2 regions of the Achromobacter sp. HNDS-1 genome follow, and region 1 is predicted to be linked to the other one. Evidence: riboswitches for the same ligand, from Rfam matches in the RefSeq annotation. Region 1 holds a riboswitch; the other holds the start of a gene.
The links. Region 1 has a riboswitch for glycine ahead of ABFG95_RS04245 (D-amino acid dehydrogenase). Riboswitches for the same ligand answer to the same signal wherever they lie in the genome.
Positions count from the first base shown of each region.

Region 1 (14,661 bases):
CGGTTCCGCGCGCATCAACTGGCGGTGCGCCAGTTGACGGAGGAACGGGCGCGGCTGGAATCGCAGCAATTCGACAGCCTGACCTCGGTGCTGCGTTGACGCCCCCGATGGCGTCCCGGGTGAACCGCGGCCCGACCGCCCTGGCCCATGAACGTCCGGCCCATGGCGGGCACGGCGCTCCCGAGGCCAGCGCGCCCGGGCGCGAAGGCGGGCCGGACGCGATCACGCGTCAGCTTGCCGCCTGATCCAGCCCCTGCTTGAGATCGGCCAGAATGTCGGCGGCGGTTTCCAGCCCGACCGACAAGCGCAGCAGGCCTTCCGACAGACCATACTTTTCACGATCCTCGGCCGTGTAGCTGGCGTGCGTCATGGTGGCCGGATGCTGGATCAGCGTTTCCGGATCGCCCAGGCTGACGGCGATGCGCGCCAGCTTCAGGCTGTTCAGCAGGCGCCGGCCCGCGGCCAGCCCGCCCTTCAACTCGAACGCCACCAGCCCGCCGCCGGCCGCCTGCTGGCGCTGCGCGATCTCGGCGCCGGCCGTGCCCGCGAGGCCCGGATAGAACACGTCGGCCACCGCCGCGTGTTCGCGCAGGAACTTCGCCACCTTCAATGCCGATTCGCTGTGACGCTCGACCCGCAATTCCAGCGTCTTCAGGCCGCGCAGCACCAGGAAGGCGGTGAACGGCGACAGCGTCGCGCCGGTGAAATAGCGCAGCCCCTGCAGGCGGATCGCGTCGATGTGCTGCTTGCGGCCGACCACCGCCCCGGCCAGCAGGTCGCCGTGGCCGCCCAGGTACTTGGTGGCCGAATGCAGCACGATGTCGGCGCCGTGTTGCAGCGGCCGTTGCAGCACCGGCGTGGCGAAGGTGTTGTCGACGATGGTCAGCAGCCCCTTACCGCGCGCGATGGCCGAGATGGCGGCGATGTCGACCAGCCGCAGGTTGGGGTTGGCCGGCGTCTCGAAATAGACCGCGCGGGTCTTGGGGCCGATGGCGGCGGCCACGGTTTCCGGGCGCGTGAAGTCGGCGAACACGGCGTTGATGCCCAGCCGCGGCAGCCCCTGCGCGAACAGCGTGAAGGCGGTGCCGTAGACGATCTGGTCGACCACGATCTCGTCGCCGCTTTGCAGCAGCGACAGCAGCGTGGCCGAGATCGCCGCCATGCCCGACGCGGTGACCACGCCGGCCTCGGCCCCTTCGAGCGAGGCTAGCCGCTCTTCCAGCAGGGCCTGGGTCGGGTTGCGGGTGCGGCCGTAGACGTAGCCCGATTGTTCGCCCAGGCGGATGCGGTCGAAGGCCTCGATGCTGTCCTGGGTGTAGGTGGAGGTCAGGTAGAGCGGCGGCGACAGCGCGCCCTGCTCGTCCAGCGGGTCGTAGCCCAGGTGGATGGCGCGGGTGGCGAAGCCGTGGTGTTGCGAGTCGGACATGGATACCTCCGGGAATCAGCTCGGGGATGCGGACGGCGCGGCGCCGTCAGCGCTTGTGGTCGGCGCGGCGCGACAGCCATTCGCCGGTGAATTGCACGATCGAGACCAGCGCGATCAGGATCACGATCACTTCGAACATCACGCGGGTCTCGTAGCGCTCGTAGCCATAGCGGATGGCCAGGTCGCCCAGGCCGCCGGCGCCCACCGCGCCAGCCATGGCCGAGGCGTTGATCATGGCGATGACGCTGACGGTCATGCCGCCGATGATGCCGGGCAGCGCCTCGGGCAGCAGCACATGGCGCACGATGTGCCAGCGGCGGCAGCCCATGGCGCGCGCGGCCTCCACCAGGCCGTGGTCGACATCGTTCAGGCTGACCTGGGCGATGCGCGCGAAGAACGGCACCAGATTGGCCGACAGCGGCACGATCGCGGCCCAGGTGCCGAGCGTGGTGCCGACCAGCATGCGCGTGAACGGCAGCATCGCCACCAGCAGGATGATGAAGGGGATGGCGCGGAACGTGTTCACGGTGATCGACAGCGCTTTGTTCAGGCGCGGCCTCGGATACAGGTTGCCCGGCGCGGTGACGGTCAGCACCACCGCCAGCGTCAGGCCGGCGGCGATCGCGATGAGCGCGGACACGCCCACCATGGTCAGCGTCTGCAGGAAGGCCTGCAGGTATTTATCCAGCATCGGCAGCGACATAGCCCAGTACCTCGATCTGATCGGCCACCAGCGCGGCGCGCGCGGCCTCTTCCTGTAAAACGGCGGCCGGCACCGACACCAGCAGGCTGCCCTGGGCGTGGCCGCGCAGGCGGTCCAGCCCGCCGTGCAGCAGCGTCGCGCCCGGCCCCAGCGCCGCCAGCGCCTGCAGCGACACGCCCTCGGGGCGGCCCTGGCCGGTGAAGCGCAGGCGCAGCACCGCCAGGCCGGCCCTGCCCGCCAGGCCCGCCAGGTCCGGCACCAGCCGCGCGGCCAGGTCGGCCGGCAGGTCATGCTGCAAGGGCCGCAACAGCGCGCGGGTGGCGTCGGCCTGCGGATTGCCGAACACGCGCCAGACTTCGCCGTGCTCGACCTTGCGGCCGCCATCCAGCACCAGCACCTTGTGGCAGACCTCGCGGATCACCGCCATGTCGTGCGTGATCAGCACCACCGTCAGGCCCAGCTTGCGGTTGATGTCGCGCAGCAGCGCCAGGATCGACTGCGTGGTTTCGGGGTCGAGCGCCGAGGTGGCCTCGTCGCACAGCAGGATCTCCGGGTCATGCACCAGGGCGCGGGCGATGCCCACGCGCTGCTTCTGCCCGCCGGACAGCTTGGACGGATAGGTGTCCGCCTTGTCGCGCAGCCCCACCAGGTCCAGCAGCGCGTCGACCTTGGCGCGCGCCTCGGCCGGCTTGACGCCCGCCACGCGCAAGGGCAGCGCCACGTTCTGCGCCACCGTCTTGGCCGACAGCAGGTTGAAGTGCTGGAAGATCATGCCGATGCGGCGCCGCAGGCCGACCAGCGCGTCCTCGTCCAGGCCGCCGACGTCCACGCCGTCGACCCGCACCTGGCCGGCGCTGGGGCGTTCCAGCATGTTGATGGAGCGCAGCAGCGTCGACTTGCCGGCGCCGCTGCGGCCGATGATGCCGAACACCTCGCCGCGCCCGATGGAAAAGGAGATATCGGCCAGCGCCGTTACCGTGCCCCGCGGGCCCTGGTAGCGCTTCTGCAGTCCGTCGAAAACGATGTGGGCGTCTTGCGCCGCGTCGGCGGCGGGCCGCAGGGCCGGATCCGCCAGGGGGATGTCGTGTTGCATCATGCTGTGTTCCCGAGCCGCCCGCGCGGCGGCGCGTGCCGCTCCGCGAGCGAGGATGGCGGCGGCGCCGGCTGGCGCCGCCGCGCCTTCCGGCTCAGAAGACCGGAATCACCGAGCCTTCGTACTTGCTCAGGATGAACTGGCGCACTTCCTCGGAGTGATAGGCCTTGACCAGCTCGGGCACCCAGGGCGCGTTCCTGTCTTTCTCGCGCACGGCGATGATGTTGACGTAGGGGTTGTTCTCTTTCTTCTCGACCGCGATGCCGTCGCGGGTGGCGATCAGCCCGGCCTGGTAGGCGAAGCTGTTGACGATGGCGGCGGTGTCGACGTCGGGCAGCGAACGCGCCAGGACCACCGAGGCGCTTTCGACGAAGTCGAGCTTGCGCGGGTTGGAGGTCACGTCGGCCAGCGTGGCGGTGCCCGTGGCCGGATCGAAGCCGTCCTTGAGCGTGATCAGGCCCTGGTCGCGCAGGATCACCAGCGCGCGGGTCTGGTTGCTGGGGTCGTTGGGGATGCCGACCTTGGCGCCCTCGGGCAAGGCCTGCAGCGACTTGTACTTCTTCGAATAGAAGGCGATGGGCGAGATCAGCGTATTGGCCACCGACACCAGCTTGTACCCGCGCTGCTTGATCTGATCGTTCAGGAACGGGATGTGCTGGAACGCGTTGGCGTCCAGGTCGCCGTTGTTGAGCGCCTCGTTGGGGCTGGCGGTGCCGGTGATGACCACCGGTTCGACGGCCAGGCCGTTCTTCTTGGCGACCTGCGCCACCACTTCCCAGATCTGTTCGTCGACGCCGCCGCGCACCCCGACCTTGAGCGGCTTGGGATCGGCCGAGAAAGCCGGCCCGTGGAACATGGCGGCCGCGGCCAGCACGGCGCCCAGCAGGGCCTTGGCCAGCGTGCCCGCGCGGGCGGTGTAAGTGCGGGGAGTCATATGGAAATCGCCTCTCAGTCGATACGGTTATGAGCAGACGATTCTAGGGATGGCCCCTGCGCGCGCGAACGAATAGTTGGTTGAGTCGTTATTACAGGGGCGTTTGGATATGGCGCCGGCGCATAAGTGGCGCCCTGCCGCGACCATGACGCGCGCGGGCAAGGCTTGGCCGCGGGACGCGGCCAGGCGCCACGCCCCGCCTCAGAACGGCTTGACCACCACCAGCGTCACGATGACCGCCGCGGCGACCACCGTGAGCGGCGCGTACAGGTCGACCAGCGGCGCGCGCTTGGCGCTGCCCCGCGACTGGCGGCGCAAGGCGGCGCTCTGCACGCCCAGCAGGCCCGACAGGACCAGCGCCAGCGCGATCTTGATCCAGATCCAGGTCATCGCGAACCAGCCGAAGGTCACGGCCAGGTGCAGGCCGACCAGCCAGGCCAGCACCATCGCCGGCGTGGTCACGAACAGCGTCCAGCGGCGCAGCGCGCCCAGCATCCTGCGTTCCTTGGGCGCCTCGTCGCTGTCGGGCGGCTGCGACGACAGCAGGAACAGCGACACGAACAGGGAGCCGCCCAGCCATGCGACCACGGCGGCGACATGCAGCATTTTGAGTAATTGGTAGGTCATGCGCGCGATTATCGCCGCAGCGGCGCGCGCCGGGGTGGAATCGGGTCCGACGGGTTTGCGCTACGGCAAAGACCGACGCCGGCGTTCACGGCGCCAGCGCCTTGAGCACCCGCAACGCCAGCCGCACCCGCGCCTCATTCGGATAGTTGCGGTTGGCCAGGATCACGATGCCGAGCTTGCGCGACGGCACGAACGCCACGTAGGCGCCGAAGCCATTGGTGGCGCCGGTCTTGTTGATCCACACTGCCTGCTGCGGCGCCAGCGGCGGTTGCAGGGCCTTGACCGGCAGGGTCTCGAACGCGACCTGGGCGGAATTGCCGTGCACCACATCGTCCACCGACACCGGGTAAGAGTACTGCTCCCAGATCAGGTCCTGCGTCATCGCGCCCAGCTGGTAATAGCCGGTGTGGGTCTCGGCGATGGCGCGCTGCAGCGTGGCATCGACCGGCGCGGTGCCCAGGTTGATCTCGACGAAGCGCAGCATGTCGCGGGCGCTGGACTTCACGCCATAGGCCTCGTCGGCCAGCACGCCCGGGTTCACGCGCACCGGAGCGTCCTGCTTGTCGTAGCCCTGGGCATAGTCGGGCATCTTGCGCGGCGGCACTTCCAGGTAGGTGTCGCGCAGGCCCAGCATGGGAAACAGCTGCTGCTCCATCGCCGCCACGTAGGGCTGCCCCAGGGCGCGGGCCGCCACCACGCCCAGCATGCCGATGCTGGGGTTGGCGTAGGTGCGGCGCGTGCCGGGCGCGTACCGCGGGGTCCAGGCCTTCAGGTAGTCCATCAGTTGCGCCATGCTCTGCACCGCGTCCGGCACCTGCAAGGGGAAGCCGCCGGCGGTGTGCGTGGCCAGGTTAACCAGCGTCAGCCTGGCGAATTCGCTGCCTTGCAGCTCGGGCACCCACTTGGCCGGGCTGTCGGTGAGCGACAGGCGGCCCGTGGCCTGGGCGTAGGCGGCCAGCGTGACGGTGAAGGTCTTGCTGATCGACCCCAGTTCGAACAGGGTGTCGCTGGAGACCGCGCGGCGCGGCGCGCGCGAGGCGTCGCCGTAGTTGAAGAAGCGCTGCTCGCCGTCGCGGCTGACGCCGATGGCCATGCCGGCGATGCCGTATTCGCGCATGACCTCGGCCACGGCGGCGTCGACGGCGGCGGTGGCGCGATCGGCCTTGGCGGACGCGGATGGCTTGGCGGTGGATGCCGGCGTGGATGCCGGCGTGGATGCGGGCGTGGATGCGGGCGTGGATGCGGAGGTCGATGCCGTGGAGGCCTTGCCGGCGGGCGCTTGCGCAACGGCCGGGCTGGCCGAGGCGGCGCCGGCCAGGGCCAGCGTCAACGTCATGGACAGCAGGGAAATACGGAACATTGCCGGAACGCGCATGCGGAGTCGTCCTTTCGTTTTCCGGCCGGCGCGTGCCGGCGGTTCGGCGCCCAGTGTAGAGCCAATCCGGCGCCTCCCCTGGTATTAACCCTGAGTCCCGCGCGCGACGAATTTTGGCTATTCTCGGTGCGTCGATTCAAAACCCCGCAGAAGAGTCCCGCCCCCCGTGGCGGGCGCCGACGGAGCAACCGCCCCGGAAACTCTCAGGCAACAGGACTGCGCGGTCTAGACAATCTGGAGAGAGGCGCCTGGCGCCCACCGAAGGGGAACCCGCGCCGCCGCGCCCGGGTGAAGCTCTCAGGTACAGAGACAGATGGGGTGCCACGATCATTGGGTCGTGGCCACGCCATCTGGAGCCATCATGCCCCGCATCGCCATCATCGGCGCCGGTATCACCGGCGTCACGTCCGCCTACGCCTTGAGCAAACTGGGCTACGACGTCACCGTCTACGACCGCCAGCGCTATCCCGCCATGGAGACGTCCTTTGCCAACGGCGGCCAGCTGTCCGCCAGCAATGCCGAAGTGTGGAACAGCGCCGCCACCATCATGAAGGGCCTGCGCTGGCTGGGCCGCCACGACGCGCCGCTGCTGCTCAATCCGCGCCCGAGCTGGCACAAGTATTCGTGGCTGGCCCAGTTCATGGGGCAGATCCGCAACTACCGCCAGAACACCATCGCCACCACCCGCATGGCAATCGAAGCGCGCCAGCACCTGTACGCCATGGCCGAGGAGGAAGGCATCGACTTCGACCTGGAGCGCCGCGGCATCCTGCACATCTACCACGACGCCGCCAGCTTCGAGACCGCGCGCCGCGCCAATGCGCTGCTGCGCGAAGGCGGACTGGAGCGGCACGCCGTCACGCCGGAGGAAATCCGCGGCATCGAGCCGACGCTGCAGACGCCCTGCCACGGCGGCTTCTACACGCCGTCCGACGCCACCGGCGACATCCACAAGTTCACCAGCGGCCTGGCGCAGGCCTGCGCGCGGCGCGGCGTGCGTTTCGAACAGGACGCGGACATCCGCGCCATCAGCCGCGACGGCCTGCCCTACGTGCTGGATATCGCGCGTGAAGAAGGCGCGCGGCGCGAACAGCACGAAGCCGACGCCATCGTGGTCTGCGCCGGCGCCGCCAGCCGCCAGTTCGCGCGGCAACTGGGCGACCGTCTGAACATCTATCCGGTCAAGGGCTATTCGATCAGCGTGCACCTGGACGACGCCGCGAGCCAGGCCGCCGCGCCCACCGTGAGCCTGCTGGACGAGGCCGCCAAGATCGTCACCAGCCGCCTGGGCGACCGCTTCCGCGTGGCCGGCACCGCCGAGTTCAACGGCTTCAACCTGGACATCCGCGCCGAACGCATCCAGCCGCTGGTGGACTGGACCCGCCGCCATTTCCCCGGCGTGCGCACCGCGCGCGTGGTGCCATGGTGCGGCCTGCGGCCGATGATGCCCGACATGATGCCGCGCGTCGGCCCCGGCAAGCGGCCGGGCGTGTTCTACAACACCGGGCATGGGCATCTGGGATGGACGCTGTCGGCGGCGACGGCGCAAATGCTGGCGGCGAGCGTGCGGGAGGGGGTGGGACTGTCGTAAAGCCGTTGCGGCAGACCACAGGCCGGGACCGGGCGGGACGCGGACCGGTCCTCAATACCCCAGCAGCCGCGGCAGCGACGAGGCCAGCAGCGTCAGCCCCGAGCAGGTCAGCAGCCCCAGCACCACGCGCCGGAACGTGACTTCCGAGATGCCGATGTACAGGCGCGTGCCCAGCAGCGTGGGAATCAGCATGGCCGGCGCCACCACCGCGAACATGGGCGCCATATCGCGCGTGACGATGCCGGTGGCCAGATAGATGGCCATGGTCACGGCCAGCATCGACAGGTTGAAGTTCTGGATCACGGCGCGCTGCGTGTCCTTGTTGAAGCCGCGCAGGGTGCACCACAGCGTCGGCACGCTGCCGGCAAAGCCGCCGATGCCGCCCAGCACGCCGCCCGCCAGCCCCACCGCGCCATCGCCCCAGCGGTTGCCGCCGATGCGCGGCAGCCGCTGCGCCATCAGCATCACCGGGCACCACAGCGCCAGCAGCGCGCCCAACACCGCCTTGAACCAGTCCATGTCCAGGTGCGGCAGGACCAGGACGCCCAGCGGAATGCCGGCCAGGCCGCCCAGCAGGAAAGGCCACAGCAGCGCCCAGTTGAAGCCGCGCCGCACCGAGAACACCGCCAGCAATTGCCCGGTGAGCGCGCCGAACACTGCCAGCGCCGCCGCCAGCCGGGGGTCCAGCACCCAGGCCCAGAACGACATGGCCACCATGCCGAAGGCAAAGCCCGACAGGCCCTGCACGAACCCCGCCACGGCCGCGCCGATGGCGACTATCCATACCGCATCCATTGCCCTGCGTCTCCTTGTCGTCGCGTCCGCTGGCAGGCCGTTCGGCTCGCCCGGATCTCGTGACGGCAGATTCTAGGCGCGCATCGCGGCGCCCCTATTTGAAGTGCTGATGACGCGATAGGTTTTCGGTGATGGCGGCCGCGATCACAGGAAGATCGTGCCGCGCAGGTACAGCGCGGCCTGGCCGCTGATGATGACGCGGCCGTTGTCGCGCAGTTCGCAGCGCAGTTGGCCCTTGCGCGCCCCGCCCTGCTCGGCAGTCAGTTCTGTCTTGCCCAGCCGCTCGCCCCAGTACGGCGCCAGCGAGGTATGCGCCGACCCCGTCACTGGGTCTTCGTTGACGCCGACGCGCGGGCCGAACCAGCGCGACACGAAGTCGTAGCGCGCGGATGGCGCCGTCACCGCCACGCCGCGCACGTCGAACGCCGCCAGCGCGGCGAAGTCGGGCGCGAGGCCGTCGATCAGGCTTTCGTCGTCGATCACCACCAGGTAATCGTCGGCGCGGTACAGCGCGCGCGCCGCCGGCAGGCCGAGCGCGCGCAGAAGGCCCTCTGGGATGGCTTCGGCCACGGGCTGCCTGGCGGGGAAGTCCATCGCCAGCGCGTCGCCGGCGCGCCGTACCCGCAGCTCGCCGCTGCGGGTGGCAAAGCGCAGCACGTCTTCGCTGGCGCCCAATTGCTCGAACAGCACCCAGGCGGTCGCCAGGGTCGCGTGACCGCACAGGTCGACCTCGACCTTCGGCGTGAACCAGCGCAGCTCGTGGACGTCGCCGCGGCGCACGACGTAGGCGGTCTCGGACAGGTTGTTCTCTTCGGCGATGCGTTGCAGCGTGGCGTCCGGCAGCCACGCCTGCAGCGGCACCACGGCGGCGGGGTTGCCGCCGAAGGGCACGGCGGAAAAGGCGTCTACCTGGTAGAGATCGAGTTGCGGCATGAGAAATCCTGGAAAAACGGTGAAGGCGGGACACGTCGCCGCCATGCCGCATTTTGCTACGAAACGCCCGCGACTTCCCGCAGCAGCGCCTCCAGGCCGTCCAGGTCCGCTTCCTGGCGCGCGCTGTAGCCGATCACCACGCCCGCCGGCCAGGACACGCGCCGGCAGAATTGCGCGACCGGCTGCAGACCCAGGCCCCGCGTGCGCGCCCTTGCCAGCAGCGCCGCCACGTCGAAGCCGGGCGGCGGCCACCACACCAGGTGAAAGCCCGCATGCTCGCCGCTGACGCGCAGCGGCGCCGCGCCCGCCGCCTGGCGCAGCATGCGCAGCACCCGGTCGCGCCGCTGCGCGTAGATCGCCCGCGCCCGCCGCACATGGCGCGCGAAGCCGCCGCTTTCCAGGAACGCCGCCAGCGTCATCTGTTCGACGATGCTGCTGGAGCGTCCCGTCAGGTAGCGGGCGCGGGCAAAGTCCGCCACCAGCGGCCGCGGCAGCACCGCATAGCCGATGCGCAGGGCGTTGAACAGGGTCTTGTTGAAACTGCCGCAGTGGATCACGCGGTCGGCGCGGTCCAGGCTTTTCAGGGCGGCCAGCGGCGCGCCGTCGTAGTTGAATTCGCTGTCGTAGTCGTCGTCCAGGATCCAGCAGCCGGCCTGTGCCGCCCAGTCCAGCAGCTCCAGGCGGCGCGACACCGGCATGGTGACGCCGGTGGGCGACTGGTGCGCCGGCGTCACGTGCACCAGCCTGACGCCGCGATGGCGGCGGGCGCGCGCCACCGAAAAGCCGTGCTGGTCGATGGCCACCGGCGCCACGCGCCGCGTGTACTGACTGAACAGCGGCAGGGCGTTGAGGTAGCCGGGGTCCTCGACCAGCACCTTGTCGCGCGGCGTGAGCAAGAGGCGCGCGCTGAGGTCGAGGCCGTCGCGGATGCCGGTCAGCACCACCACCTGGTCGGCGTCGCAGGCAATGCCGCGCGCCGCGCCGAGGTAACGCGCGATCTGTTCGCGCAAGGGCTGCCAGCCCTGGGGATCCTCGCGTGCCAATTGCGCCGCCGTGACGCGCCGGGCGCTGGCCAGCAGGCCCTGGCGCCAGGCCGCCATGGGAAACAGCGAGGCGTCGGCGCCGCGCGCGGTGAAGGGGGGCTCGTGCCGCAAGGGGGGAACCGAATGGTCGGCATCCCGGTCCGGGGGTGGCGCGCGGCCCGCCGCGGGCGGCGCGTCGGACGTGGCGGCGGCGGGCGCCGTGGCCGCGTCGCCCGGCAGTCCGTGGCGAAAGAAATTATCCGGGATGACCGCCGCCACATAGGTGCCGGACCCGACCGCGCCGGCGGTATAGCCTTCGCCGCGCAACTGGTCGTAGGCGGCCTCGACGGTGGAACGGGCGACGTGCCAGCGCGCCGCCAGGCTGCGGGTGGATGGCAGCCGCCCGCCCGAGGGCAGGACGCCGCGCAGGATGCGTTCGCGGATCTGCCGGTACACCCAGGACTGCTTGGATTCGTCCGGGCGCGGCGGATCGACCGGCAGGTCCAGGCTGGCCTCCTGGCGGGTGTCGCGCGAAAGTGGCTTGGTCTGGTTCATGAAAATGGCCCTATTTCATCGGGCCATTCTATCGCTACATTGCCCCCATCGCCCCCCTGGGGCATGCCACCGGAATCGCGCCATGTCCACGCCCGCCCACACCATCACCCTCGCGCACGGCTGCTTCACCAGCGATGGCAGCACCTCGATCCTGGAGGCCGCGCTGGCCCAGGCCGTGGCCGTGCCGTTTTCCTGCCAGCGCGGCGAGTGCGGGTCGTGCCGGGCCCAGGCAGCCGGCGGCGCCTACGCCCGCATCGCGCCGCCCACCGAGCGCACCTATGTCACCGCCGCCGACGAATTGCTGATGTGCCAGTGCCGGGCGACCGGTGACCTGGCGCTGCGCTTTGCGCACTGGCAGGCGCCGGCGCAGCCCGCGCGCCACTACCCGGTGACGGTGCTGTCGCGGGTGCCGCTGACCGCCGATGTGACCCAGCTGATCGTGGCGCCGCGCGATGCCGCCGGGGCCTTCGCCTGGCAGGCCGGGCAGCATGCGCGCTTGCTGATGGACGATGGCGGCGAGCGCCCGTTCTCCATCGCCAGCGTGCCGGTCGCGACCGGCCCCGCCCGGCTCGAATTCCATATCCGGCGCGTGCCCGGCGGCGGTTTCACCGAACGGGTGCTGCCACGCCTGATGCCCGGCGACACGCTGCCCCTGACGGGTCCGCATGGCGCCTGTGTCTGGCCGGCGCGGGGCTGGCCCGAGGCGGTCGAACACCTGGTGCTGCTGGCCACGGGCACCGGCTATGCCGGCGTCCACGCGATCATGATGACGGCATTGCAGGACCCGCGCATCAAGCGCGTCACGCTCTACTGGGGCGGCCGCGACGAAGACGACTGCTACGCGGCGCCGCGGCTCAACGCGCTGCAGGGCAAGCACAGCGGGTTCCAATGGCAGGCGGTGCTGTCGCGAACGTCCGCCGGGCCCGCCTGGCACGTGCAGGACGCCGCCCTGGCGGCGAACCACGACTGGCCGCGCACGGTCGCCTACGCCTGCGGCAACCCGGCCATGGTGCGCGCGGCGCGCGAACGCCTGTGCGCGGCCGGCCTGCCGCCGGACCGCTTCGTGTCCGAGGCTTTCCTGCCGGCGCGGGACCGGCCCGCCACGCACGTCGCGCCGGCCCCCGCCCACCCGTGGGAGCAGGTGGGCCAGCGCTTCAGCCTGGACGGTATCCTCGACGCCCGCCGCCGCTCGCGCGAAGCGGTGCGCGAGATTGCCGCGCTGCTGCGGCCCGGCATGACCACGCGCGAGGCGGTCACGGCGGCCGATGCCCACCTGCGCCGCATGGGCGCCTCGCACAACTGGCACCCGACCTACGTGCGCTTCGGCCCCGACTCGCAGTCGCCGGCGGTGCAGCCCACCGATTTCCAGCGCCGGCTGCGCGACGATGACGTGTTCGTGGTGGACATCGGCCCGGTCTGGGACGGTTACGAGGGCGACTATGGCGATACCTTCGTGCTGGGCGCGGATGCCGACCGCCGGCGCTGCGCCGAAGCCGCGCGCCAGGTGTTCCGGCGCACCCGCGAGGACTGGCTGCGGGGGCTGACCGGCGCGGCCCTGTACGACCGCGCCGAGGCCCACGCGCGCGACTATGGTTGCGAACTGGTGCGCGAGGTGCCGGGCCACCGGGTGGCGGATTTTCCGCACGCGCTGTACGGCAGGCATCAGCTGGCGCAGGCCGGGTTCGTGCCGGCCGACGGCATCTGGGTGCTGGAGATCCAGGTGCGCGACCGAACGCTGCCGATCGGGGCGTTCCATGAGGACGTGCTGTTGCGGGAGATGGCCTGACTCGCGGCGGGCGAACACCCTAGGGTTTGTCCCAATGCCCCCCATGTCGATCCGGGGGAAGCTCGAACGTCGTCCCGGTACGCCCACCACTTCCCATCAAAGGGGGATTCATCATGACGACTGGCACCGTAACCCTGCACCGCGTCCTGCGCGCCGCGCCCGCGACCGTGTATCGCGCCTTCCTCGAACCCGACGCCGTGGTGAGGTGGTTGCCGCCCTATGGCTTTACCTGTGAAGTCTTCGAACTGGACGCCAAGGTCGGGGGCCGGCACCGCATGGCGTTCCGCAATTTCGGCAGCGGTCACGCCCACGGCTTCGGCGGCGAATACCTGGAACTGGTGCCGGGCGAGAAGATCCGCTACACCGACGAATTCGACGACCCCAACCTGCCTGGCAGGATGCAGACCACGATCACGCTGCGCGCGGTGTCCTGCGGCACGGAAATGACGGTGGTGCAGGAGCACATCCCGGCGGTGATCCCGCCGGAGATGTGCTACCTGGGCTGGCAGGAATCGCTGGCCCAGCTGATGCGGCTGGTCGAGCCGCAGATTCCCGAGTGAAGCGGCCGCGCGAGGGTCAGCCCGCGCGCTCGGCCAGCGCTTCCAGCAGTTCGGCCGACGGCACGAAGAACAGGCTGCCGGTGACCGCGCGGCTGTAGTCGAGCAGGCGGTCGTAGTTGCCGGCGGGACGGCCGACGAACATGTTCTCCAGCATCTGCTCGATCGGCGCGGGCGAACGCGCGTAGCCGATGAAATAGGTGCCGAACTCGCCCGCGCCGGCGCGCCCGAACGGCATGTTGTCGCGCAGGATCTTGACCTCCTGGCCGCCTTCGTCCAGGGTGGTCAGGGCGCTGTGCGAATTGCTCGGCTTGACGCCGTCGGGCAGCTCGACGTTGCTGAGCTTGCGGCGGCCGATGATGCGTTCCTGCTCCTCGGTGGGCAGCGCTTCCCAGCCGGTCATGTCGTGCAGGTACTTCTGCACCAGCACATAGCTGCCGCCGGCGAACGCCGCGTCTTCGTCGCCGATCAGGGTGAAGCCGGGCAGCTCGAAGGCTTGCGGGTTCTCGGTGCCGTCGACGAAACCGATGATGGCGCGGCGGTCGAAGTAGCGGAAACCATGCACCTCGTCGACCACCGTGGCGGCCGGGCCCAGCCCCGCCACCAGCAGCGTGGCCAGCTCGAAGCAGGCGTCCATGGCTTCGGCGCGGATGTGCAGCAGGATATCGCCGGGCGTGGACACCGCGACGCGTTCACCGCTGCCGATTTCGCGGAACGGGTGCAGCGAGGCCGGCCGCGGCGCGCCGAACAGCGTGTCCCAGGCGGCCGAGCCGAAGCCACAGACACAGGACAGATCGGCGGCCACGGCGCGCGTGCCGACGGTGCGCACCAGCGTGGCCACGTCTTCGCACCAGGCGCGCACGGCGGCGGCGTTGTCGGCGCCGGGGTTCAGCGTGGCGACGATGAAGATCGCATAGCGGGCGTTGGGGCGGAGGACGGCCTGCGGTTCTACGGGTTTTTCGGACATGGGATCGGGCTGCGGCCCGCGAGGGCCGGAAGGATGAATGAGGCGCCTGCAATATAGCCGACTCGCCCGTCTCACAGCTGATCGTGGCCGAGGCATTGCCGCAGCGCCGCGGCGAACGCCGTGGGCCGCTCCAGCATCATCAGGTGGCCGCAGTCGTCGAGCACCTGATGGCCGGCGCAGGCGCGCCAGGCCCACTCGGGCACGTCCCAGCCATCGTGCGAACGCCGGCCCGACAGCAAGTACACGGGGTGGCGGGCGAACACCTGCCGCAATGCCGGCAGATAATCCGGCGCGCCC
Region 1 covers NZ_CP157584.1:943,215-957,875, forward strand. Annotated here, with positions in the region: gene ABFG95_RS04210 (hypothetical protein) at 1-99, shown strand, start outside; gene ABFG95_RS04215 (PLP-dependent transferase) at 230-1,426, opposite strand; gene ABFG95_RS04220 (methionine ABC transporter permease) at 1,473-2,129, opposite strand; gene ABFG95_RS04225 (ATP-binding cassette domain-containing protein) at 2,107-3,225, opposite strand; gene ABFG95_RS04230 (MetQ/NlpA family lipoprotein) at 3,317-4,156, opposite strand; gene ABFG95_RS04235 (CopD family protein) at 4,358-4,783, opposite strand; gene ampC (class C beta-lactamase) at 4,869-6,158, opposite strand; glycine riboswitch at 6,296-6,387, shown strand; glycine riboswitch at 6,389-6,475, shown strand; gene ABFG95_RS04245 (D-amino acid dehydrogenase) at 6,520-7,749, shown strand; gene ABFG95_RS04250 (sulfite exporter TauE/SafE family protein) at 7,801-8,544, opposite strand; gene ABFG95_RS04255 (PhzF family phenazine biosynthesis protein) at 8,689-9,477, opposite strand; gene ABFG95_RS04260 (PLP-dependent aminotransferase family protein) at 9,534-11,054, opposite strand; gene ABFG95_RS04265 (NAD(P)H dependent flavin oxidoreductase family protein) at 11,137-12,840, shown strand; gene ABFG95_RS04270 (SRPBCC family protein) at 12,954-13,400, shown strand; gene ABFG95_RS04275 (Dyp-type peroxidase) at 13,417-14,364, opposite strand; gene ABFG95_RS04280 (alpha/beta hydrolase) at 14,436-14,661, opposite strand, start outside.

Region 2 (14,661 bases), 1.5 Mb from region 1:
GACCCGCCCCAAGGGGCGGGCCGTCACGCGGCATCAGGCGTAGGCTTCGACCGGCAGGCAGGCGCAAACCAGGTTGCGATCGCCATAGGCGTTGTCCACGCGCGCCACCGGCGGCCAGTACTTGGCCTCGCGCAGCGAAGCCACCGGGTAGGCGGCCTGCTGGCGCGGGTAGTCGTGCAGCCATTCCTCGGCCAGCAGCATCTGCGCGGTGTGCGGCGCGTTCTTCAGGACGTTGTCCTCGCGATCGCGTTCGCCACGCTCGACCTGGGCGATTTCCTCGCGGATCGAGATCATCGCCTCGATGAAGCGGTCCAGCTCGGCCACGCCTTCGGATTCGGTCGGCTCAACCATCAGCGTGCCGGCCACCGGGAAGCTCATGGTGGGGGCATGGAAGCCGTAGTCCATCAGGCGCTTGGCGATGTCCTCGGCGCTGATGCCGCTGGTTTCCTTGAGCGGACGCACGTCCAGGATGCACTCGTGCGCCACGCGGCCGTTGCGGCCCGCGTACAGCACCGGGTAGTGGCCGCGCAGGCGGGTGGCGATGTAGTTGGCGTTCAGGATCGCCACTTCGGTGGCGCGGCGCAGGCCGTCGGCGCCCATCAGCGCGATGTACACGAACGGGATCGGCAGGATGCCGGCCGAACCGAACGGCGCGGCCGAGACCGGGCCAACCTTGGCTTCGCCGGGCAGCTTGCCCTGCTCGTTCACCACGCCCGGCAGGTACGGCGCCAGGTGCGCGCGCACCGCCACCGGACCGACGCCCGGGCCGCCGCCGCCGTGCGGAATGCAGAAGGTCTTGTGCAGGTTCAGGTGCGACACGTCCGAGCCGAACTTGCCCGGCTTGGCCACGCCGACCATGGCGTTCATGTTGGCGCCGTCCAGGTACACCTGGCCGCCGGCCTGGTGCACCAGGTCGCAGATCTCGGTCACGGCCTCCTCGAACACGCCGTGCGTGGACGGGTAGGTGATCATCAGCGCGGCCAGCTTGTCGCCGACCTGTTCGATCTTGGCGCGCAGGTCGCCCAGGTCGACGTTGCCGTTGGCGTCGGAGGCCACCACCACCACGTCCATGCCGGCCAGTTGCGCCGACGCGGGGTTGGTGCCGTGGGCCGACGACGGAATCAGGCAGACGTTGCGCTGGTGCTGGCCGTTGGCCTGGTGGTAGCCGCGGATCGCCAGCAGGCCGGCGTATTCGCCCTGCGCGCCCGAGTTGGGCTGCAGGCTGATGTTGTCGTAGCCGGTGATTTCGCACAGCGCGGCCGACAGGCGCGTGATCAGCTCGTCGTAGCCCTTGCTCTGCGAGGCGGGCGCGAACGGGTGCACCAGCGCGAACTCGGGCCAGGTGATGGGGATCATCTCGGCCGTGGCGTTCAGCTTCATGGTGCAGGAGCCCAGCGGAATCATGGTGCGGTCCAGCGCCAGGTCCTTGTCGGCCAGCTTGCGCAGGTAGCGCAGCATGTCGGTTTCCGACTGCACGCTGGAGAACACCGGATGCTTGAGGATGGCGCTTTCACGCGCCACCGCGGCGGGGATGCCGCCGGCCGCCTTGGCGTCCAGCGCGTCGATGTCCAGTTCGACGTCGTCGCGTTCCAGGCCGGCGGCGAACACGTTCACCAGCGCCTGCAGGTCGGCGGCGGTGACGGTCTCGTCCAGCGACACGGCCAGGCGCGCGCCGTCGACACGGCGCAGGTTGATGTGCTCGCACTCGGCGGCGGTGATGATGGCGGGCGTGGCCGGGCCGGTTTCCAGCAGCAGCGTGTCGAAGAAGGTGTCGTTGGCGACCTTGATGCCCAGCTTGCCGAGTTCGGCGCGCAGGATGGCGGTGTAGCGCTGCACGCGCTCGGCGATGCGGCGGATGCCGGCCGGGCCGTGCCAGACCGCGTACATGCCGGCCATCACGGCCAGCAGCACCTGCGCGGTGCAGATGTTCGAGGTGGCCTTCTCGCGGCGGATGTGCTGTTCGCGCGTCTGCAGCGCCAGGCGCATCGCCGGGTTGCCCTGGGCGTCCTTGGACACGCCGACCAGGCGGCCGGCCATGTTGCGCTTGAAGGCGTCCTTGCAGGCCATGAAGCCGGCGTGCGGGCCGCCGAAACCGAACGGCACGCCGAAGCGCTGGGCCGAACCGATGGCGATGTCCGCGCCCCATTCGCCAGGCGCGGCCAGCAGCGCCAGCGCCAGCAGGTCGGTGGCCACGGCCACCACCGCGCCCTGCGCGTGGGCGGCCTCGGCCAGCTTGCGGTAGTCGGCCACCGAGCCGGTGCTGTGCGGGTACTGCAGCAGCACGCCGAAGCACTCCGGCAGGCCGTCGGCCTCGTCGCCGACGGCGATCTCGATGTCCAGGCCCTCGGCGCGGGTGCGCACGACCTCGATGGTCTGCGGATGCACGTGGCGCGAGATGAAGAACACCGGGCTCTGCGACTTGGCGCCGCGGCGCGCCAGCGTCATGGCTTCGGCGGCGGCGGTGCTTTCATCGAGCAGCGAGGCGTTGGAGATGTCCAGCCCGGTCAGGTCGGCAACCATGGTCTGGTAGTTCAGCAGGGCCTCCAGGCGGCCCTGCGAGATCTCGGGCTGGTACGGCGTGTAGGCCGTGTACCAGGCGGGATTCTCGAGAATGTTGCGCAACACCACGTTGGGCGTCTGCGTGCCGTAGTACCCCTGGCCGATGTAGTTGCGGTAGACCTTGTTGCGGCCGGCGATCTGCTTCAGTTCGGCCAGCACGTCGGCTTCGCTGCGCGACGGCGGCAGCGCCAGCGGCGCCTGGCTGCGGATCTTGGGCGGCACGACTTCTTCGATCAGGGCGTCCAGGCTGGGGCTGCCGATGGCGGCGAGCATGGCGGCCTGGTCGGCGTCGGAGGGGCCGATGTGGCGGGGGATGAAGTCGGTGTGGGTGTCTAGGGCGCGCGACATGGGGGGATCTCGGGATGGCGGTGTCGTCGGGAGGGACGGACGGTGATGCATATGGACGGGCGGCGGCGCCAGCGCCGCGCCCGCCCTGACGGGCTTAGCCGTTGGCGACGGCTTCGTAGCCGGCGGCGTCCAGCAGCTTGTCGGCATCGGCGGCGTTGACCGGCTTGATCTTGAAGATCCAGGCGGTGAAGGCCGATTCGTTGATCAGGTTGGGGTTGCTTTCCAGCTCGTCGTTGAACGCGACGATTTCGCCGGCCACGGGCGCGTAGATGTCGGAGGCGGCCTTGACCGACTCGACCACGCCGGCGGTCTCGCCCGCGTTCAGCTTGGCGCCGACCTTGACGTCGCCGACGAAGACCAGGTCACCCAGCTGGTCCTGGGCGGTATCGGTGATGCCGACGACGAACACGTCGCCTTCGGCTTTGACCCATTCATGGGACTCGGTGTACTTGCGATCGGTGGGCAGACTCATGGGAACTCCTGGGGGATTCAGATAGGGAAACGGTGTTGCGCGCCTCGCGCCGGCGGCCTGCCCCGAGGGCCCGGCCAGCGGCGCGAAGCTTCGAGTTTACGAGTGTTCGACGGCTTTGCCGTTACGGACAAACGGCAGCTTGCAGACCAGGGCAGGCACCCACTTGCCGCGGATGTCGACCTCGACCGTGTCGCCCGCGACCACGCCTTGCGGCAGGCGGGCAAAACCGATCGACACGCCCAGCGTCGGCGACATGGTGCCGCTGGTGAGTTCGCCCGTGCCGTTCTTGGTGCGCACCGCCATGTGGGCGCGCATCACGCCGCGTTCCTGCAGCTTCAGGCCGACGAAGGCGGCGGGCGTGGCGAACTGCTCCAGCGCGTCGCGGCCGATGAAGCGGCGCTCGGGGTTCTTCAGGGACACCGTCCAGGTCAGCGCGGCTTCGCCGGGCTGGGTCAGTTCGTCCATGTCCTGGCCGTAGAGGTTCATGCCGGCTTCCAGGCGCAGCGTGTCGCGCGCGCCCAGGCCGGCCGGGCGCACGCCCTGGGCCGCCAGGTCGCGCCACAGTTGCACCGCCTCGGCGGCGGGCAGCACGATCTCGAAGCCGTCTTCGCCGGTGTAGCCGGTGCGCGCCACCAGCGTGTCGTCGCCGACGCGGGCGGCCACGAACGGGGTCAGCGGCTCGCTGGCGGCCTGCCAGGCGGGGCGCGCGGCCCAGACCTTGGCGCGGGCGTTGGGCCCCTGCACGGCGATCATGGCCAGGTCGCGGCGCGGCGTGATGGTGACGTCGAACTTGCCGGCCTGCCTGACGCGCTGCATCCAGGCCATGTCCTTGTCGGCGGTCCCGGCGTTGACCACCACGCGCCATTCGTCGGCGGCGAAGAAATACACGATCAGGTCGTCGATGACGCCGCCCTGCGGGTTCAGCATGCAGGTGTAGAGCGCCTTGCCGGGCACGGTCAGCTTGGCCACGTCGTTGGCCACCAGGCGCTGCAGGAAGGCGTAGGCGTCGGGGCCGGTGATGTCGGCGTTGAGCATGTGCGAGACGTCGAACATGCCGGCGTCCTGGCGCACCGCGTGGTGCTCTTCCAGTTGCGAGCCGTAGGCCAGGGGCATGTCCCAGCCGCCGAAATCGACCATGCGGGCGCCAGAGGCGATATGTTCGTCGGCCAGCGGGGTGCGTTTGAGGGGTGCGGACATGCGCGGGTACTCCGGAGCGGCAGCGTTGCCAGGGTTACGGAATGCCGCCGGCGGACGGGATGCGCCCACGCAACGGCTGAATCTTCCGCCCCTCTGTCCTTTTGCCTGAGAGTTGCCCCGCGTGGCGGGTTTGCACCTTCGGCGCCTGGGCTGCTCGCTATGTCCCTGATTGGGCAGCGGCGCCAGGTCTCTCCAGAGTGCTGCTTTGCCGCGTCCGCGCGGTGAAAACCGGGACAGGGCAAGCATGCGCGGTATGGGATACCTGAGCGATTCCGGGCGAATTGCGCCTTCGGCGGCAGCCGCGAACGGCCGCTCTCTCCCGCAACATGCGTGACAGCGCCGAAAGCATACCGCGAAACGCGATTGCGTTGTTGATCCGTGAACGCTGGCCGGTCGCCGCGCCGCGCCCGTGTCAGCCCAGCGCGGTGTCCAGCAGCATCATCAGCACGAAGCCCAGCATCAGGCCGCAGGTGGCGTAGACCTCGTGCCCCTTGCGGTGCGACTCGGGGATGATCTCGTGGCTGATCACGAACAGCATGGCGCCGGCGGCAAAGCCCAGGCCCCACGGCAGCAATGCCGTCGACCAGCCCACCACCACCGCGCCCAGCACCGCGCCGACCGGCTCGACCAGGCCCGACAGCATGCCCAGCGCCACCGCGAACGCGCGCTTGTAGCCGGCGGCGATCAGCGCCACCGCCACCACCAATCCTTCGGGGATGTCCTGGATGGCGATACCGGTGGCCAGCGCGGTGCCCCGCAGCGGATCGTTGCCGGCGTAGCCGACGCCGATGGCCAGGCCTTCGGGCAGGTTGTGCAGCGTAATGGCGAAGACGAACAGCCAGGCGCGGCGCAGGCGGTGCGCCTCGATGCCCTCGCGGCCCTTGATGAAATGCTCGTGCGGCAACAGCCGGTCCATCAGCAGCAGCGCCGCCGCGCCCAGCAGGATGGCGGCGCCCACCGTCAGGCCCGCGCCCCAGGGGCCGGCGCCCTGCGACTCGGCCGCCGCGATGCCCGGCGCCACCAGCGAGAACGCGCTGGCCGCCAGCATCACGCCGGCGCCGAAGCCGAACATGCTGTCCTGCATCTTCTGGGGGATGGTGCGCGCGAACAGGATCGGCAGCGTGCCCGCCGCGGTGGCGCCGGCGGCGACCATGCCGCCCAGCAGCGCGTCGGCCACGTGCGGCGCATTGGCATCGAAATAGACCCAGGCCTGGTGCAGGCCCAGGCAGGCGACCAGCACCGCCAGCGTCCAGACGCTGACGCTGGTGGCCGCGGGCCGGATGCGATGACGGCTGAAGGTGTTCATGGTCCACTGCCCCCGCGCGATGCCGGCTCAGCCCACGGCGACGGCGTAGCGGCGCGCCACCTCGGACCAATCGATCACATTGTAGAAGGCGCCGATGTATTCCGGACGGCGGTTCTGGTACTTGAGGTAGTAGGCGTGCTCCCACACGTCCAGCCCCAGGATCGGCGTGTTGCCCTGCATCAGCGGGCTATCCTGGTTGGCGCTGCTTTCCACTGCCAGCTTGCCGTCCGGCGTCACGCTGAGCCAGGCCCAGCCGCTGCCGAAGCGCGTCAGCGCGGCCTTGGTGAAGGCATCGCGGAAGGCTGCCTGGCCGCCCAGCTCGGCATCGATGGCGCGGGCCAGCGCGCCGTCGGGCTCGCCGCCGCCGCGCGGCGACATGACCGCCCAGAACAGGCTGTGATTGGCATGCCCGCCGCCGTTGTTGCGCACCGCGCCGCGGATCGCCTCGGGCAACTGGTCGATGCGCGCCACCAGGGCGTCGACCGGCTCGTCGGTGGCGATGCCGGCGCCTTCCAGCGCGGCGTTCAGGTTGTTGACGTAGGTCTGGTGATGCTTGCCGTGGTGGATCTCCATCGTCAGCGCATCGATGTGCGGTTCAAGCGCGTCGTAGGCGTAAGGCAGGGGCGGCAGGGTGTAGGCCAAGGCGATCTCCGTCGGGCAACGCCGCCGACGAGGGCAAGCGTCTTATTTTTGAAAATACAAATGATAGGTATTTTTATTTGATACGACAACGATAACGTTGCAATGCCTGTCATGCAGGCAGGCTATGGGCCGGACAGCCCTTGGCGAGCAGCACGAAGCGTGCCCGCGCCGGCGGCGCGAAAAGCGTTGGACAAAGCGGGCGTCGCGCCCAGAAGGAATGTGGCCGGAGCGCGGGGCACGCGGGCAGCGCCCGGAACCGCTAGAGCGCCTTGCCGCAGGCCACGCCGGAGGCCCAGGCCCACTGGAAGTTGTAGCCGCCCAGCCAGCCGGTGACGTCCACGGTTTCGCCGATGAAGTACAGGCCGGGCATGGCGCGGGCCTGCATCGATTTCTGGTCCAGCCCGCGCGTATCGACCCCGCCGCGCATGACCTCGGCCTTCTTGTAGCCGGCGGTGCCGCTGGGCACCAGGGTCCATTGGTGGATGTCCTGCGCCAGCGCGCGCAGGGTCTTGTCCGGCGCATCGGCCAGGCGCAGCGCCGCCAGGCCCGGCTTGCCGCCCTGCTCGGCCAGTTGCAGCCAGCGGTCGGCCAGGCGCTTGGGCCACAGGCCGGCCAGCACCGTGTGCAACTGCTGCCGGTTGCCGGACTTGGCCGCCAGCAGTTCGGCCGCCAGGTCGCGCCCCGGCGCCAGGTCGATGACGATGGGCTCGCCCGGCTTCCAGTAGCTGGAGATCTGCAGGATCGCCGGGCCCGACAGGCCCCGATGGGTGAACAGCAGGTCTTCGAGAAACTCGCCGCGCGCCTTGCCCTGCCCCGTCGCCAGGTTGACCTCCAGCGCCACGCCGGACAGCTCGGCCAGCGGCTGCCAGTGCGCGGCGTCGAAGGTCAGCGGCACCAGCGCCGGGCGCGGCTCGACCACCTTCAGGCCGAACTGGCGCGCCAGCTTCAGGCCAAAATCGGTGGCGCCCAACTGCGGGATCGCCATGCCGCCGGTGGCCACCACCAGCTTGGCCGCGCGGATCACGCCCTGGCTGGTGCGCAGTTCGAAGCCGGCCTCGCCATGGGCCACCTCGGCCACCTGGCAGCCCATGCGCCACTGCACGCCGCCGGCATCGCATTCGGCGCGCAGCATCTCGATGATGGATTCGCTGGAATCGTCGCAGAACAGCTGGCCGCGATGCTTCTCGTGCCAGGCGATGCGGTGGCGCCTGAGCAGCGCCAGGAAGTCCTGCGGGGTGTAGCCCGACAACGCCGACCGGCAGAAATGCGGGTTGTCGGAGAGGAAATTGGCGGGCCCCGCGCCGATGTTGGTGAAGTTGCAGCGGCCGCCGCCCGAGATACGGATCTTCTCGGCCAGCCGTTCGGCGTGATCCACCAGCACCACGCGCAGGCCGCGCTGACCGGCGACCGCGGCACACATCATGCCAGCGGCGCCGGCGCCGAGAACGGCGACATCGAACATCAGGACTCCGGACCCGATCAGTCTTCGATCAGGCAATCAACGTAATAACGCTTCTCGCCGTCCGGCCCCACTTCGTCGGCCAGGCCGTGGATGTAGGTCTCGAAGCCCGGGAAACGCTCGTTGAACTCGCGCGCGAACTGCAGATACTGGACGATGGTGCGGTTGAAGCGCTCCCCCGGGATCAGCAGCGGGATGCCCGGAGGATACGGCGTCAGCAGCACGCCGGTGACGCGGCCTTCCAGCTTGTCGATATCCACGCGCTCGACCTCGCGGTGCGCCATGCGGGCGAAGGCGTCGGACGGCTTGAGCGCCGGCACCATGTCGCTCAGGTACATCTCGGTGGTCAGGCGGGCCACGTCGCGTTCGCGGTAGGCCTCGTGGATCTGCTGGCACAGGTCGCGCAGGCCCATGCGCTCGTAGCGGCGATGGCCGCGGCAGAAGTCCGGCAGGATGCGCCACAGCGGCTGGTTGCGGTCGTAGTCGTCCTTGAACTGCTGCAACGCGGTCAGCAGCGTGTTCCAGCGGCCCTTGGTGATGCCGATGGTGAACAGGATGAAGAACGAATACAGGCCGGTCTTCTCGACCACCACCCCGTGCTCGGTCAGGTACTTGGAGACCAGCGCGGCCGGGATCCCGGTTTCGCCGAAGCTGCCGGACATGTCCAGCCCCGGCGTGATGACCGTGGCCTTGATCGGGTCCAGCATGTTGAAGCCTTCGGCCAGGTCGCCGAAGCCGTGCCAGTGGTCGTTCGACTCCAGGATCCACTCATCGCGGTTGCCGATGCCTTCGGACACCAGGCGGTTCGGGCCCCAGACCTTGAACCACCAGTCGTTCTTGCCGAACTCCGATTCCACCTTGCGCATGGCGCGGCGGAAGTCCATGGCTTCGCGGATGCTCTCCTCGACCAGCGCGGTGCCGCCCGGCGGCTCCATCATGGCGGCGGCCACATCGCACGACGCGATGATCGCGTACTGCGGCGAGGTCGACGTGTGCATCAGGTAGGCTTCGTTGAAGACGTTGCGGTCCAGCTTGCGGGTCTCGGATTCCTGCACGATGATCTGCGAGGCCTGCGAGATGCCGGCCAGCAGCTTGTGCGTGGAGTGCGTGGCGAACACCATCGCGTCCTTGCTGCGCGGACGGTCCTGGCCGATCGCGTGCATGTCCTGGTAGAACTCGTGGAACGAGGCGTGCGGCAGCCAGGCTTCGTCAAAGTGCAGCGTGTCGACGTAGCTGCCCAGTTCCTTCTTGATCATCTCGACGTTGTAGATCACGCCGTCGTAGGTGCTCTGCGTCAGCGTCAGGATGCGCGGGTTCTTGTTCACCGCTTCGCGCGCGAACGGGTTGGCCTCGATCTTCTTGCGGATGCTGTCCGGGTGGAACTCTTCCAGCGGGATCGGGCCGATGATGCCCAGGTGGTTGCGCGTCGGGCGCAGGAACACCGGGATCGCGCCCGTCATGGTGATGGCGTGCAGGATCGACTTGTGGCAGTTGCGGTCCACCACCACCACGTCGCCGGCGGCGACGTTGGCGTGCCACACCACCTTGTTCGAGGTCGAGGTGCCGTTGGTCACGAAGTAGCAGTGGTCGGCGTGGAAGATGCGCGCCGCGTTCAGTTCGGACTCGGCCACCGGGCCGGTGTGGTCCAGCAGTTGGCCCAGTTCGTCGACGGCGTTGCAGACGTCGGCGCGCAGCATGTTCTCGCCGAAGAACTGGTGGAACATCTGGCCCACCGGGCTCTTCAGGAACGCCACGCCGCCCGAGTGGCCGGGGCAGTGCCAGGAATAGGAGCCATCCTGCGCGTACTTGACCAGCTCGCGGAAAAACGGCGGCGGCAGGCTGTCCACATAGCTGCGCGCTTCGCGGATGATGTGGCGCGCCACGAATTCGGGGGTGTCCTCGAACATGTGGATGAAGCCGTGCAGTTCGCGCAGGATGTCGTTCGGAATGTGTTCCGAGGTGCGCGTCTCGCCGTACAGGTAGATGGGGATGTCGGCGTTGCGGAAGCGCAGTTCGCCGATGAAGGTGCGCAGGTTCTTGATCGCGCTGGCCACGTCCTCGGGCGAATCCACGTCGAACTCTTCGTCGTCGATCGACAGGATGAAGGCGCTGGCCCGGCTCTGCTGCTGGGCGAACGAACTCAGGTCGCCGTAACTGGTCACCCCGATCACCTCGACGCCCTCGGCCTCGATCGCCGCGGACAGGGCGCGGATACCCAGACCGGACGCGTTCTCGGAACGGTAGTCCTCGTCGATGATGAAGATGGGGAAGCGGAATTTCATGCAGGCGCTCCTGGGGGCAAGGCGAATCGGACCGGGTTGGCGGACGCGAGTGTACTTCTAGTGAAAAACCGTCTGATGACAGGCGGGCGCGAGGTTCCCGCCGGCGGCGGGAATGGCGGAATTGTAGGGCCGTTTTTCTCCAGGCCCTATGGTTTTCCCGAGGGCGGCCGCCAGCGGGCCGCGCGAGGCGCGGACCCGGGTGGCGGACGAGGGGCCTGCCGCGCCCCCGGTCCGCCCCATGAAGCGGCCCGCGCCGGGCGGCCGACCCTAACGGATGGTGACGTCCTGGCCCGCCGCCAGCGCCGCCAGGAAGCGGTCGAAGTACGGCGGGATGGCCTCGGCGGCGCCGTAGCGGATGCGCCGTTCGACCTTGGCGATGGCGCCGAAGCAGATTTCGGCGTCGGGCCCGCCGCAGACCAGCACCACCGGGTCCTCGTCGTCGCAGACCTCGTACAGGCCGCCATGGGCGCGCCGGGCCACTTCGTAGAGGTAGGCGGCCGCGCCAACGGTCTGCATGGGGGTCAGGGGCAGCGTGCCCAGGTGCGCGGCTTCGAGCGCGTCGTCTAGCGCGTGGACGCTCGACGGGGAGTAGTCGAGCCCGGTGCCGGCCGATCCGGCTGCCTGGACGAAATCCTGCGCGGCGGTGGCCACGCGCGCCACGAACTCTTCCTGGACTTCGTCGCGCTTGGCGTCCTGGTTTATCTTGAGGAAACCGAACATCAGTGGCTCCTTTGTGAAAACCGCAAGCGGCGTTGACCCCATTATAGGCGGCCCCTGCCCCTATACTGGCCAGACCGTTCCCTATTCCCAACACTCGCCCCGTCCCGTGAATTCCGCTCCCGCCCCGCTGGTCCGACGTCTTGCCCCCGAGGATGCCCCGGCGCTACGCCAGCTGCGCCTGGACGCCCTGCGCGAGACGCCGGAAGCATTCGGATCGAGTTACGAAGAGGAACACACGCTGACACTGGAAGACATCCGCGGCTGGATCGCCCCCGCGGACGACAGCGCGATGTTCGGCGTGTTCGCCGGAGACGCGCTGGCCGGCATCATCGGCGTGGCCCGGCAGCGCAAACTGAAGATGCGGCACAAGGCGCATGTCTGGAGCGTCTACGTGGCGCCGCCCTGGCGCGGCTGCGGCCTGGCCCGGCTGCTGATGCGGGCGGCCATCGACCATGCCGCCGCCATGCGCGGCGTGCGCACGGTGCAATTGAGCGTCACCGCCAACAATGCCGCCGCCTGTCAGTTGTACGCCAGCCTCGGCTTCGAGCAGTACGGCCACGAGCAGGAAGCGCTGTGCGTCAACGGCACGCTGTACGACGAATTGCTGATGGCGCTGCCGCTGCCCGGCCGTTGACGCCCCCCGGGTTCGGCGCACCCGCGTCAGGCGGCGCCCGCGCGCCGCCGCGCGCCATAGGCGCAGACCTGGTTGCGGCCGCCATCCTTGGCCTTGTACAGCGCCTGGTCGGCGGCCTTGATGACCGCATCCGGCGCACGCAGCGTCTCGCCGCGCTCGGCCACGCCGATGCTGACCGTCACGCGCAGCGGACGCGCATTGCGGCCGGCGCGCGCGCCGCGCCGGCGCAGCCCGAGCTGATCGGCCTTGGGCCGCGCCGGCTTGTCACGCAGGCGCATCTGGTAGGCCTCGATCGCGCGCCGCACGGTTTCCAGGTGCGGAATGGCCTCGACCGCGGTCTTGCCCGGAAACACCAACGTGAATTCCTCGCCGCCGTAGCGATAGGCATAGCCGCCGCCAGACACCCGGCGCAGTTGCGCCGCCACCATGCGCAGCACCTGGTCGCCGACGTCGTGGCCGTGGGTGTCGTTGAATGCCTTGAAGTGGTCCACGTCGGCCATGGCCAGCGTATAGACGCGGCCCATGCGCTGCAGGCGCTCGTTGAGCGCACGCCGCCCGGGCAGACCGGTGAGTTCGTCGCGGAAGGCCATGTGATAGCCCTCGTGCGCCAGCGAAATGGACAGCGAGGTCAACGCGGCGGCGGCCATCACGGCCAGTTCGATGCCGTGCTGGGCGCCGCGCGGCAGCGCCCAGGCCATGCAGACGAAACCCAGCCATTGGCCGGCCTGCTGCGGACGGCCATAACGCAACAGCAACAGGGTCAGGGTCAGGCCGGTGAGCAACAGCGCCGCCAGCGCCTCGAACGGCACGCCCAGCCGCGCCAGCACGCCTTGCACCGCCAGCGCGCCGAACAATTGCGCCACCCCTTCCTTGCCCGCCAACGCGATGACGGCGGCGCCCGCGGCCATCAGCCCCAGGCGCGCGGCCAGGTCGCGCAGCATGCCGGCGCGCTCGGGCCACAGCGCATTGATGGTGTAGGCCAGCGACCACCACACCAGCGCCGGCCCCAGCGCCCAGGGCGCCTGGCTGGCCAGCATCGGCCACGCGGCCACGGCGGCCAGCACCGCCAGCATCAATGCCAGTGTCTGCGAGCGCTGGTACATCAGGCAGATGGCCGCGCCGACCAGCGCCATGACCCACGGCACGAACGGCACGATCTGGGTCAGCGCCGGAGGCCACTGGCGCCACAGCAACAGCCCGACCGCCGCCATCACCGGCAGCGCAGGGTAGAACAACAGGGGCAGCCAGGGGATATGGGGGTAACGCACGGATAGGGCCTTGCTCACGCTTGCTGAGATGACGTCGCCAAATCGGCAAACACATATGCCATTTTACGGTCGCGGTCGCGGGTTCTTTAGCGAGTTAGCGACGCTTGCGCGGCGGGCGCGCCGTGCTATGTTCAGCGCTCGCCCCCCTGGAAAAACCTCATGCGCATCCTGGTCAATATCGACGTTCCCGATCTTGAGGCGGCCATCGATTTCTATGGCCGCGCCTTCGGGCTGACGCTGCACCGCCGGCTGGGACCGGGGGCCGCCGAAATGCTGGGCGCGTCGGCGCCCATCTACCTGCTGCAAAAGGCCGCCGGCACGCCGGCCGCGGGCGCCGTGCGCCAGCCGCGCGACTACGCCCGCCACTGGACGCCGGTGCACCTGGACGTGGTGGTCGATGACGTCGACGACGCGGTCGCCCGGGCGGTGGCCGCGGGCGCGCGGCTGGAGGACCCGGCGGCGTCGCATGACTGGGGCCGCATCGCCCACCTGAGCGATCCATTCGGCCATGGCATCTGCATCATGCAGTTCCTGGGCCGGGGCTACGACGCGCTGGCGGCGGGCGCGCTACGCGACGCGCCGGTGACCGAGGCCGACTTCGACACCCTGCTGGCGATCCGTATCGAAGCCATGCGCGACAGCCTGGAACGCCTGGGCCGGTTCGACCCGGAACGGGCGCGGGCGCGGCTGCGCGCCACGTTCCGGCCCGACCACACCTGGTTCATCGAGCGCGACGGCGCGCGCATCGGCTTCTATGCCGTGCGCCCGGACGGCGACGGCCTGCGGCTGGATCATCTGTATGTGGTGCCCGCGGCGCAGGGGCTGGGGGTGGGCGGCCAGGTGCTGGGCCGCTTGCTGCAGGATGCCGACCGACGCGGCCTGCCGGTCAGTGTGGGCGCGCTGCGCGGCAGCGACTCGAACCGCTTCTACCGCCGCCACGGTTTCGCGCAGGTGTCGGAAAGCGAATGGGACATCGAATACCTGCGCCTGGCGCCGGGACGCGCCTGACGGGCGTGCAGGCAAGGCGGGCGCGCCGGGCGGCGCCCCCGCCGCTGGGCCGTCAGGTGCGCGGCAACGTGACGCCGCGCTGGCCCTGGTATTTGCCGCCCCGGTCGGCGTACGAGGTCTCGCAGACCTCGTCGCTTTCCAGGAACAGCATCTGCGCGCAGCCTTCGCCAGCGTAGATCTTGGCGGGCAGCGGCGTGGTGTTCGAGAATTCCAGCGTGACGTGGCCTTCCCATTCGGGTTCCAGCGGCGTCACGTTGACGATGATGCCGCAGCGCGCGTAGGTGCTCTTGCCCAGGCAGATCGTCAGCACGCTGCGCGGGATGCGGAAGTATTCGACCGTGCGGGCCAGCGCGAACGAATTGGGCGGGATGATGCAGACATCGCCCTTGAAATCCACGAACGAGCCTTCGTCGAAATTCTTGGGATCGACGATGGTGGAATTGATGTTGGTGAAGATCTTGAATTCGTCGGCGCAGCGCACGTCGTAGCCGTAGCTGCTGGTGCCGTAGCTGACGATGCGCCCGCCATTGGCCGTGCGGACCTGACCCGCTTCGAAGGGTTCGATCATGCCGGCTTCGGCCTGGCGGCGGATCCAGCGGTCGCTTTTGATGCTCATGATGGCAGAGGTGCTTGGGGGAATGGAATGGGCGACATTTTATCCCGAGCGCCGCCCCGCCCCCGAATGGGGACGGAACGGCATCGGATATCAATCGCCGAAGAAGGTACGGTACACCAGCGCGATGCCGTTGACCGAACCGCCCTTCAG
Region 2 covers NZ_CP157584.1:2,429,004-2,443,664, forward strand. Annotated here, with positions in the region: gene gcvP (aminomethyl-transferring glycine dehydrogenase) at 34-2,907, opposite strand; gene gcvH (glycine cleavage system protein GcvH) at 3,002-3,379, opposite strand; gene gcvT (glycine cleavage system aminomethyltransferase GcvT) at 3,476-4,576, opposite strand; glycine riboswitch at 4,660-4,782, opposite strand; glycine riboswitch at 4,816-4,908, opposite strand; gene ABFG95_RS11220 (ZIP family metal transporter) at 4,989-5,882, opposite strand; gene ABFG95_RS11225 (superoxide dismutase) at 5,910-6,524, opposite strand; gene ABFG95_RS11230 (NAD(P)/FAD-dependent oxidoreductase) at 6,784-7,986, opposite strand; gene ABFG95_RS11235 (arginine/lysine/ornithine decarboxylase) at 8,004-10,265, opposite strand; gene ABFG95_RS11240 (hypothetical protein) at 10,533-10,985, opposite strand; gene ABFG95_RS11245 (GNAT family N-acetyltransferase) at 11,092-11,619, shown strand; gene ABFG95_RS11250 (GGDEF domain-containing protein) at 11,646-12,887, opposite strand; gene ABFG95_RS11255 (VOC family protein) at 13,047-13,895, shown strand; gene dcd (dCTP deaminase) at 13,948-14,511, opposite strand; gene ABFG95_RS11265 (translocation/assembly module TamB domain-containing protein) at 14,602-14,661, opposite strand, start outside.
Region 2: another riboswitch for glycine. It lies ahead of gcvT (glycine cleavage system aminomethyltransferase GcvT); the one in region 1 lies ahead of ABFG95_RS04245 (D-amino acid dehydrogenase).